2 regions of the Pseudoalteromonas sp. S554 genome follow, and region 2 is predicted to be linked to the other one. Evidence: riboswitches for the same ligand, from Rfam matches in the RefSeq annotation. Region 2 holds a riboswitch; the other holds the start of a gene.
The links. A riboswitch is a leader RNA that binds a small molecule or an ion and turns the genes downstream of it on or off. The one in region 2 is predicted to bind cobalamin.

Region 1: another riboswitch for cobalamin. It lies ahead of CWB65_RS06705 (TonB-dependent receptor domain-containing protein); the one in region 2 lies ahead of CWB65_RS03280 (ABC transporter ATP-binding protein).

What each region holds. Positions count from the first base shown of each region.
Region 1 is NZ_PNDV01000027.1:50,354-56,183, reverse strand. Features, by position in the region: gene CWB65_RS06720 (ketopantoate reductase family protein) at 1-772, opposite strand, end outside; gene CWB65_RS06715 (VanZ family protein) at 765-1,115, opposite strand; gene CWB65_RS06710 (YajQ family cyclic di-GMP-binding protein) at 1,268-1,750, shown strand; cobalamin riboswitch at 1,928-2,091, shown strand; gene CWB65_RS06705 (TonB-dependent receptor domain-containing protein) at 2,125-3,951, shown strand; gene msrA (peptide-methionine (S)-S-oxide reductase MsrA) at 3,997-4,533, opposite strand; gene CWB65_RS06695 (efflux RND transporter permease subunit) at 4,616-5,830, opposite strand, start outside.
Region 2 is NZ_PNDV01000005.1:174,206-180,035, forward strand. Features, by position in the region: gene CWB65_RS03260 (diguanylate cyclase) at 1-737, opposite strand, end outside; gene CWB65_RS03265 (MaoP family protein) at 823-1,197, opposite strand; gene CWB65_RS03270 (LysR family transcriptional regulator) at 1,289-2,143, shown strand; gene CWB65_RS03275 (porin) at 2,330-3,262, shown strand; cobalamin riboswitch at 3,310-3,448, shown strand; gene CWB65_RS03280 (ABC transporter ATP-binding protein) at 3,525-4,325, shown strand; gene CWB65_RS03285 (FecCD family ABC transporter permease) at 4,327-5,331, shown strand; gene CWB65_RS03290 (cobyric acid synthase) at 5,334-5,830, shown strand, end outside.

The sequences.
Region 1 (5,830 bases), on a different contig from region 2:
CAATATCTTGCTGCATTGAAGAATAATTTTCAGCGGTAAGCGACATTACGGTGTAAGCGTTATTTAACGCATCAGCTAAAGCAATATTCAACCCTTTTGCGTTAGCAACCCTGCAGCCCTCATAGAGTAAACTCATTATCTTTGCGCTAAATGCAGGGGCACGCAATTGGCCGTTTTTTATATTGTGAAGTGCAGTTAGTGGGTTAATAGCCACATTAACCAACAGCTTTTCAAAGCGAAGTTGCTCAATGTTATTGACCATTTTTAAATTAGGAATTGCTTGAAGTAGTGGTGATATAAATTGTGGATTTTTAGCTGCAAGTTTATTACAGCCACCAATCACGCTTTGCCCTTCACCGGTATGTTGCACAATGTACTGGGTAGACTTAAATCCGGCCATGCTGGTGGTTAAAAAGTATAGTGCTTGCTGAGTGTTCAGCTGAGGAATAAGCTCTTCAATATTTCCCATTCCATTATGAGAAACGACTAATATTGAATTTGCAGCAAGATAAGGTTTTACTTGTGAAAATGCATCTTGAACCTGAAAAGCTTTAACTGTAAAAATGACAACATCATAACTAGGTTGTTGCGCCAGATCGCTTAAATTAATAAAGCGTGCATTAATGTTATGTGACGGGGCATTTTTACGGCTATAAAAACGCGTATTGCAGGTTGGTTTGCGTGTTAAAACATGAACATTATTTTTGTGACTTAAAAAGTGGCTTAGTAACAAGCCAATAGCGCCATCGCCTATAATTAAAATATTAGTCATAGGGATTCTTTTTTCGAGGTGTAAAAATAACTCTTAGTAAAAAGTAACTAGCAGCACCAGCAAAATCAGCTATAAAATCGCCAATAGAGGCCTGCCGGTAGGGGAGTGCGTCTTGCATTATTTCAATTGATGCGCCGTAACCGGCCAATAACAAAATTTGTGCGTACAAAGGAAGCTTAAACGCTTTATCCATAATAATGGCAAGCACAAAAAAAATCCCAAAATGGGCTACTTTATCAATGTGTGGAAATAGGTTAGCTGCACCTTTTATTTCTTTGGCAAATAAAAAAGTAAACGCTACGATGCTGAGCAAAAAAACAGCTTGGTAAACACGCCTTGTCACGTAAAATCCTAGAGTCGCTTAAAAAAGAAGCTTAAGTATATCAAACTAAATTAGTATCGCACCTGAACAAGATGCAGAAAAATGTAAAGATTTATAATTTTAGCGTTATAATTGCGCCATAAAATTAAGATTGAATAGTTAGGAGAAAACCAATGCCTTCATTTGATATTGTATCTGAAGTAGAAATGAACGAAGCACAAAATGCGGTAGATAATGCCAACCGTGAACTTGAGACTCGCTTTGACTTTAGAGGTGTTGATGCATCTATTGAGCTAAACGACAAAACAATTAAGCTAAAAGCTGAAGCTGATTCACAGGTTATGCAATTGTTTGATATTTTAGCGGGTAAAGTTTCTAAGCGTGGTATGGATGTAGCGAGCTTAGAGTTACAAGATATTAGCCGTGCAGGTAAAAATGTTTTTCGTAACGTTGCGCTAAAGCAAGGTATTGAAAAAGATGTGGCTAAAAAAGTAGTAAAAGCCATTAAAGATTCTAAAGTAAAAGTGCAAGCGGCTATTCAAGGCGAGGAAGTACGCGTAACGGGTAAAAAGCGTGATGACTTACAAGCTGCTATGCAAGTGGTGCGTACTGCCGATTTAGGTCAGCCATTTCAGTTTAAAAACTTCCGCGATTAATTATAAAAGCCTTTTTGTGCACTTTATAAATAAAAAGCCAAATAGCCGCGCAGGTTATTTGGCTTTTTTTATGAACGCGGCATCGTTTTTGTTTTTAATTGATTTTCTTTTTAGCTGTATAGACGTCCGTTGACATTTTTTATTAAACTCCTCACAATAGCGGCCTATTTTCAAGGTGCTTATTAATCTTTTCAATGGTTTGATTTTTTTAATGAGATAATCGGGAAGTTGGTGCGTTTTCATGATGACTACAATCCCAACACTGCCCCCGCAACGGTAAAGTAATACATAAAGCGATGTATTTACTGAGTCCGGAGACCGGCCTTGATGTAATCTTACTTAGTTCTTTGCGGTGGGCAAAGAAGGGGAACTTCATGTTAAAAAAAACAACTCTTGGCGTTGCAATTACTGCTGCGCTGTCACTATCTGTATCTGCTGCAGAGCAATCAATCGAAACCATTACGGTAACCGCTAATAAGTTTGAACAATCAATTACTAATGTATTAGCGAGTGTAAATGTTATAACTCGTAATGACATTGAAACCAGTAATGTTCGCGACTTACCAACGCTACTAACCACTCAAGTTGGGTTTCAGGTCAACCCTAACGGCGGTTTTGGTCAAAATGCCGGTGTTTCATTGCGCGGTACAGGGTCAGGTGATACGCTCATTTTAATAGACGGTGTACGCACCGGTTCGGCAACGCTTGGTCAAAAAGCATTAAGTAATGTGCCATTAAATAGTATTGAACGCATAGAAATAATTAAAGGTTCACGTGCAGCTATTTATGGCTCTGATGCGTTAGCAGGTGTTATTAATATTATTACTCGTGAGTCAGATAACCTTTCGGTCAGTGCTACGTTTGGATCTGACGCGTACCAAGACTACCAGATTGCTGGTTCTGTAAAAGCAGGCGATGTAACAACGGCTTTTAATGCAGGGTTTGAAAAGACGGACAACTTTGATGTACTTCAGGGCGCAGCACCCGATGAAGACGGTTTTGAAAATAAAAACCTTGGCTTTAAAGTAAACTACACCGACACACATTTCGGTAACTTTAAGTTACTAGGGCAATACAACGAAGGCTTTGCTGATTACGACAGCCGCTTTAGTCCTGCCGATAGTACGATTGAGCGAGGGGATTTTAAAAATTACCAGCTTTCGGCTGGTTGGAATAAAGACTACAAAAACCAAACTCACAGCCTTGATATAGCATCTGCAACGGATGACTCAGACAACCGTTATGTTGATTTTTCTCAAGGGCCAACAACAAGTACGTTTGTTACTAAGCGCTCACAAATTGACTACAACGGCCAATACCGCTTAAACGACACGTTAAACATTAGTGGTGGTATTAATTGGTACAATGATGACGTATCACAAAGCTCAACCACGTTTGAAGTGCAAGAGCGCGATGTATTAGCTGTATTTGTTGGCGCATATTACGATGCGGATGAGTTGCTTGCCAATTTAACTGTTCGTCAAGATGACGATGAGCAATTTGGTAATGAAACAACGTACACAGCGGCAGCTGGCTATCACTTATCTGAAGACGCAACATTTAGAATAAGCCAAAGCACGGGCTTTAAAGCGCCAACATTTAATGATTTGTACTTTCCTCTTTACGGCAATGCCAATCTTCAACCTGAAACGTCAGTGAATCGTGAGCTTGGCTTAAACGTCGACTTTGATACTGTACGTGTCGATGTCGCTATTTTTAGAAATGAAATTGAGGATAAAATTGATTATGACGCTAATTTTGCACTCACCAATATTAATGAGGCCCAATATGAAGGTGTTGAATTTAGTTTAGCCAATCAAATTTTGGGTTTTGATAGTAATGTGAATTTTGCTTACCTAAGTGCCGAAGATAAAGAAACAGGCGAAGCGCTTAGAAACGTTGCCAAACGAACCTTTAATTGGGAGCTTACAAAACAGTTTGGTGCATTTGATACAAGCATAGCAATGCAATATCGCGGTGAGCGAGCAGGGGCGGTTTCGCAATTGGGTTCGTATACGCTTTGGAATTTAGCAGGCAATTACCAAGTAAATGATGAAATTACGGTGTCGCTTCGTATAGAAAACGTATTCGATAAGGAATACAACGTAGTCGATTCTAACGCTGATTTTACAACAGGGCAGGTGTATTACTACAACACGCCAGAGCGCCGCTTTTTTGCTGGCATAGATTACCAGTTTTAAATAATCTAAATAAAAAGCCCGGTTTTACCGGGCTTTTTTGTGTTTTTACTCAGCTAAAAACTCTTTAAATACGGTTTCAAACTTATGTAATTTTGGTGCGATTAAGATACTGCAATAACCCTGTTGCGGGTTTTCGTTGTAGTAATCTTGATGATAGTGCTCAGCAGGGTAGTAAGTTGTCACCGGGCTGACTTCGGTAACAATAGGCTCACTAACATGGGTTTGTAGCTGTTCAATCATAGTGTTAGTAAGCGCAAGTTGTTCGTCATTATGGTAATAAACAACACTTCGGTATTGTGTGCCAATATCGTTACCTTGGCGATTTAATTGCGTAGCATCGTGCAAAGTAAAAAACATAGCGAGCAATGTTTTAAAGCTTACAATAGTGCTATCAAATTCAACTTTTACTACTTCGGCATGGCCCGTTGTACCACTGCATACTGATTTGTATGTTGGATTGTCAGTATTGCCACCGGTATAACCCGAGCTTACATCAGACACGCCATTTACACGCCTAAATGCTGCGTCAATACACCAAAAACAGCCACCACCAAAGGTTGCTACTTGCGTTGTTGAACTCATAATTATTCCTAATATTTGACAAAGGTCACGCAAAGCATAAAGCTTAGCGCCATAACAACAAGGTTACGACGCGTTAGCTTGCTTAGATCTCTTCAAGCGGTTTTTCGGCTGCTTGTTTATTAAGTTTTTGTTGTAAATATTCAGGTGATTGTGTGTTACGAGCAAGCGCATAATACGCTGCTGGCACAACAAATAAAGTAAGTAGCGTTGAAACAATAACCCCGGTAAATACCACAACACCAATTACCATACGGCTTTCAGCGCCAGGGCCTGATGCTAATACCAATGGCACTGAGCTCATAACCGTTGTTAGCGATGTCATTATTATTGGGCGTAAACGTTGTGTAGCCGCTTGTAATATTGCTTCGCTAAATTCTACACCTTTGTCGCGTAATTGGTTGGTAAATTCAACAATGAGTATCCCATTTTTAGCGCTTAACCCTATGAGCATAACAATACCAATTTGGCTGTAAATATTAAGCGTCAGTCCGGTAGACCAAAGACCAAACATCGCGCCCATTAAACCAAGGGGGACCGTTAGCATAATTACAAATGGGTGCATAAAGCTTTCAAATTGCGCTGCCAATACCAAAAAGGTGACTGTTAGCGCTAATACAAATACGTAGGTCATTGCTGATGCGCCTTCGTAATAAAGCTGAGATTCACCTTTGTAGTCTATTGCGCCGTCAATGTCGTTTTCTTCTGCGGCAACATTGTTTAAAAAGTTAAGTGCTTGTTCGAGTGTGTAACCATCGGCTAAGTTTGCGCTTAAGGTTATTGAGCGCATACGGTTGTAACGGTTTAAGCGTGAGGCCGTTGCCTCTTCTTTTAAGCTAATTAGGCTGTCTAGCGGAACAAGCTCACCACTGCGTGATTTAAGGTATATATTTGAAATATCGGTCGGGTTATTAAAGTCTTCTTTTGTACCTTTCAAAATGACATCGTATTCTTCACCTCTATCTATAAAGGTTGTCACACGACGCTGACCCAGCATGGTCTCGAGTGTACGACCAACATCAGACACAGACACCCCTAGATCGGCCGCTTTATTTTTATCAATGCTTACTAAAAACTGTGGGAATGTTTCTTTGTAATCGTGATCGATTCTAACAAGGCCTGGGTTTTGTTCTGCACGTTTGATAATCCGGTCACGCCAATCGGCAAGCTGAGCATAATCATTACCTTGTAGAACAAATTCAATAGGGCGAGATGAACCGCCACCGCCAATACCTCGGCGCATAATAGCAAACGCACGTACATCGGTGACTTCGCGCATTTTGCCACTAATTTCATCCAT
Region 2 (5,830 bases):
TGTTGAAGCATGTCGACGTTTTGGCTTAGCCTGCAATATAACTCTTCGTTATTAAAGGGTTTATGGAGGTAGTCATTTGCGCCATTTTTTAAAAATAAAGTAGATAGCTCCGACGAGTCAGCGCCTGAAATACCAATAATTGCTTTTTCGTCGTTATTGTATAATCTGCGAATTTCACTGCATAACTCATCGCCATTCATGTTGGGCATCTCGTTGTCAGTGATGATCACTGAAATGTCGGGTGACTTTGCCAACATTTCAAGTGCTTGCTTGCCATCCTCAGCTTCAGATACTTGATATTTATGACGTAACAATAAGCTCACAATATAGTGGCGGGTAGATATAGAATCATCAACAACTAATACTTTTACACTTTCGTTGCGAGGCAAACGCTTAAGTTGTTTTTCAAGGTATTGATAAGCTTGTTTATTTTCTTTTATTATGTAATCAATTATTGGGAATTTTTCAACAGTATCACGTGTTCTTTTATCAATGCTACCCGTCATGACAATGGTAGGGATTTCTGCGTTAATTGTGCACGGTACTGCTTCACCATTAGGCGCATCAGGCAAAATAAAATCTACAACAGCGCAAAAGTAATTATTTTGACTAATTAGTATTTTTGTTTGTGCTAACGTTTCTGCTACATCTACTTCGTAGCCTACTTTTAGCGCTATATGTTTCTGCACAAGCGCTATAGCAGGTGTATCTTCAACTATTAATATTTTTCGCTTCACGGAACACCCAGTTTATATTATGCAAAAAAATTGCTTAATACACTTTGTAACTGTAAAAGCGCCAAAAAGCAAATAGCTGAGTGTGTTATAGGCTATCTGATTCTGAATAACGTTCATGATTTATTGGCGCAGGGCTCGATATTTTTGAGCGGCCAAATAAGGTATGAAACTTCGTTTTACAAGTAGTGAGCTTTAGGTATTTCAGCCATGCTCGTTCAATCGGATTAGTGGGTTCTTGTGAGCCAGTTACTACGGCTACAAAATTTTCTTGGTGCTCATTTTGTGGTTCAATCGTCTTACTATATAAACCTTTTAAAACAATGCCATGTTGTTCTAGTATACTGGCTTCTAATAAGGTGAAATTTCCGCTGCGGCTGAAACCACGTGGAAAATTTTGATCATCATAAAATTGACGTTGGCTAACAAATGCTTGGCGTAGTAGTGAAATGTTAATGCTCATAGCTATATCCTCATACCCTATTAATTAGTTGGAGTATGATGCAAGTTTGGCAATTTTTTAAACAAGTTATTTTTATCGTGAGGATAAAAAAGTGGATATCGATTTATTAAAAACATTTGTTGAAGTAGTGCGCACGCGTCATTTCGGTAAAGCCGCAGAGAACCTCTATATAACGCAATCGGCGGTTAGCTTTCGTATTCGTCAATTAGAGCAAGGGCTTGGTGTTAATTTATTTATTCGCCAGCGTAATAATATTCAATTAACAGCGCCTGGTGAGCGGTTATTACCTCATGCGCAAATGATCATAACAGGCATGCAGCGCGCCAAAGTAGATGTAGCCCTTGCTGATAATATGCATAAACAAATTAGCTTGGCAGGGACGCCTAATATTTGGGATGCCTTTTTGCAGTTTGGTATTACTAATATTGTGTCGGCTATGCCTGGAGTCTCTTTGGTGGCTGAAGTTAAAGCTCAACAAGAAAGCACGCGACTATTGCTTGAGCGCACGCTTGATTTAGCCATTTTATTTGATCCACCAAAAGTAGATGAGTTAGTTGTTGAGCGTATTTGTGAACTGCCTATTATTCCTGTAAGTGGGTATGACACTGCAACAAACGAAAACTTTTTTGATAATCAGTACGTGTATGTTGACTGGGGAACGACATTTTCACTTTGGCATGCACGCCAGTTTACCGGTAAAACGCCTCCTTACTTTAGAACAAGTACCGGACGAATTGCGTTAGATTTAATACTACAATGTGGTGGTAGCGCATTTATTCCACATGTTTTGGTTGAGCAACATTTAGAAAATGGTGAATTATTTCATGTAAAAAATGTAGAAAATACGTCAAGAGATATATTTGTAGCCTACCATAGAGATAACGAACAAAAGGAACTGATAGAAACACTCATAAATTTACTACCTACTATTAAGGCACATGCTTAGTAATTGGGTTTTAAGTGGGTACATATTTGTATGATTGATGTTCATGTCCTTTTGATTTCATAAATAATGCAGTTTTATTAACTTTAAAAGTCAAAAATATTTCATTTGTAATATTTCTGTCATTTAGTGGTGACAAACTGCAGTCGTTTTAAAAATTAGTCTTTTGTGATTATCCAAGGAAATAACATGAAATTTGTAAAATCGAGCTTATGCTTAGCACTATTAAGTGGTTTATCTTTTAATGCACTTGCCGATGTAGACATTTACGGTAAAGCGAATGTAACAGTGCAATCATCTGATGACGGCGAAGGATCTTTTACTGAGATAAAAAGTAATGCATCTCGTCTTGGTGTTAAAGGTTCTGAAAAAATAAATGATAGTTTAGAAGCGGTATATAAGTTTGAGTTTCAAGTTGATGTGTCTGATGCTGATTCAAAAGGCGATAACGACGACAATATTTCTGCGCGTAACCAATACGTTGGTTTAAAAGGTGCGTTTGGCCAAGTGGTTATTGGTCGTAACGATACTGCGCTTAAACAATCTCAAGGTAAGTTAGACTTGTTTAACGACCTTGAAGGCGATATTAAAAATGTATTTAAAGGTGAAAACCGTTTAGGGAATACTGTTAGTTATTCATCAAACTCATACGAAGGTTTTAAAGTACTTGCTACTTTTGTAGCTGAAGATGATGTAGACGCTGATAACGGTTACTCAATGGCGGTTACTTACGGTGACGTGGCACTTAAAAAGAGCGCAGTATATGCCTCTATCGCAGCCGATAGTGAAGTAAATGGCTACGATGTAGTACGTGCGTCAATCCAAGGTAAAGTTGAAGACTTTAAACTCGGTGCTATGTACCAAACTCAAGAAAAAGTAGACGGTTCAGCTGAAGGTGACGGTTACTTATTAAATGCAGCATACAGCATGGGTAAAAACACGTTTAAAGTTCAGTACCAAGCAATGGACTTTGACGATAGCGATGATAAAACAGCTATTTCAGTGGGTGTGGATCACAAGCTTAACAAAAACATTAAAGTATTTGGCTTTTACTCAAGCTTTGATATGGACAACAACGTAGACCAAGATTACTTAGGTTTAGGTATGGAATATAAGTTTTAACGACGAGTTAAAACACTCCCTTTTTAACCGCGCTGTAATTAGCGCGGTTTTTTTTGCTTTAAATTATTTACTTACCCGCCCATAATAGAGCTTCATTTGGAATGAGGTGCAATTCCTCAACTGTTCCCGCAACTGTAATTAGCGCTATGCTTTAAGTCAGATACAAATCAATTTTTAATGAGCGGGCCTACTCATGCTAAATTTAATGTACTCCTTTTTGGTGGTTGCATTACAAGTGGGTACTCGTGTCTAGGACAGAGTATTGCAAACTAAAGCACCATTATTAAACGTTCAAAATCTCTCGTGGGGAATAGCAAATAAACCTATTCTCAAACACATTAATGTGCAAATACCTGAAGGTAAATTTGTGGGCTTAATTGGCCCTAATGGTGCAGGTAAGTCGAGTTTACTGCGTTGTTTATATCGTTTTAATAAGCCTAATGAAGGGGTTATAGAGTTTAATAACCATGATATTTGGCAGCTTAAAAGTGATGAATATGCAAAGTGCGTTGCTGTTGTTTTACAAGAGGCGCCATCGCATTTTAATTTGTCGTTATTTGATGTTGTGGCTCTTGGCCTAACGCCTCATAAATCGTTATTTAGCTCTACATCGCAAAGCGAAAAACAACAAATCACTCTAGCTATAAAAACGGTAGGGCTTGAGCTGCATACAAATCAAAATTTTGAATCGCTCTCTGGGGGCGAAAAGCAGCGGGCACTCATTGCACGTGCTATTGTTCAGCAACCTCAGCTGTTAATTATGGATGAGCCCACTAGCCACCTTGATGTTAAGTACCAAATACAGGTTATGGAGCTGGCAAAGTCTCTTGGTGTTACAGTATTTGCTTCGTTTCATGATCTTAATTTGGCTAGCGCTATGTGTGATGAGCTTGTCGTCATTAAAAATGGAGAAATAACGCATACCGGCTCTCCTGCAGAGGTACTGACTGAGCACATGCTTGATGATGTATTTGGTGTATGCGCTCAGGTTAGTAACCATCCTCAAGAATCTCAATTGGGTAAAGTTACGCCTCATATTACCTACTTTTATGGTTACAAATAATATGTTAGCAATGCATGTACGCCATTCAGTTGCACTGATTATTTGCATTACTATTGCCTTAGTAAGTTTATTTTTAGCATTGAGCTTTGGTGCTGCAGATACCTCAATACAGGATGTATTTAACAGTTTTATTTATTTAAATGATGCTTCATTCACCAGCCGTATTATTTTTGAATTAAGAATGCCCCGTACATTATTGGCGTTTTTAGCCGGTGCCGGGTTAGCTATCGCTGGGCTAATTTTACAAACCGTGACACGTAACCCACTAGCAGATCCTTACTTATTCGGTATATCGTCAGGTGCTTCGTTTGGTGTAGTTGTACTTATGGCATTTGTGGGAATTAGCGCAGGTTTTATGCTTTCGGCCGCAGCCTTGCTTGGTAGCTTATTAGCAATGAGCTTACTTATATTAATTGCCACAAGGCAGCAGGGCGGGCAAGTTGAGTCTATGTTACTTGCTGGTGTTGCACTCTCGTTTTTATTTAGTGCATTTACGAGTTTGTTGCTTTATTGGAGCGAGCCGCAAGCCGTTGCAGCTATTTTATTTTGGACCTTAGGAAGTTTTGCACGTGCCCAGTGGGCAACGCTTTGGATACCCTTTTTAGTGATTACACTGTGCACCTGCGTAATGATTAGTTTTAGGCGCCAGCTTAATGCCATGTTATTAGGTGACGAAAGTGCCATAACCCTTGGTGTTAAAGTGCATCGATTTAGGTTGCTGATGCTAATTTTAAGCTCATTAATAACCGCTGTGCTGGTGGCAATGTGTGGCGGTATTGGTTTTGTTGGATTAATGGTGCCACATATTGTGCGCTTTTTTATTTCACAAGGAACCGTTGCAGGGCTATTAATAACAAGCTTAGTAGGAGGTACATTTATGGTGTGGGTCGATGTACTGTCTCGTTCTTTACTTCAAAATCAAGAGTTGCCAGTAGGGGTGATCACGGCCGCTATGGGGAGTGCGTTTTTCTTAAGTTTACTCTTTTTTAGAAAGTCTAAGGTGTAGCCATGAAAACACTCATGATACAGGGTACTACCTCGGATGCGGGAAAAAGCACCTTAGTGGCTGCACTTTGCCGAGTATTTGCAAATCAAGGCATAAAAGTCGCACCGTTTAAGCCACAAAATATGGCACTTAATAGCGCAGTGACAAACGACGGTGGCGAAATTGGCCGTGCGCAAGCTTTGCAAGCTATTGCTGCTAAGGTAGAGCCCGAAACCGACTTTAACCCGATATTACTTAAGCCCAATAGCGATACAGGCGCCCAAGTTATTATTCATGGTAAAGCGATTAGCAACATGGAAGCCGGCAAGTACCACGATTATAAAAAAGTCGCCATGGACGCTGTCATTACATCACACGAGCGTTTAGCAAAACGGTTTGATCTTTTATTGGTGGAAGGTGCGGGAAGCCCCGCTGAAATAAACCTGCGTGAAAACGACATAGCTAACATGGGCTACGCTGAAAAAGTAGACTGCCCAGTGATTATTATTGCTGATATAGA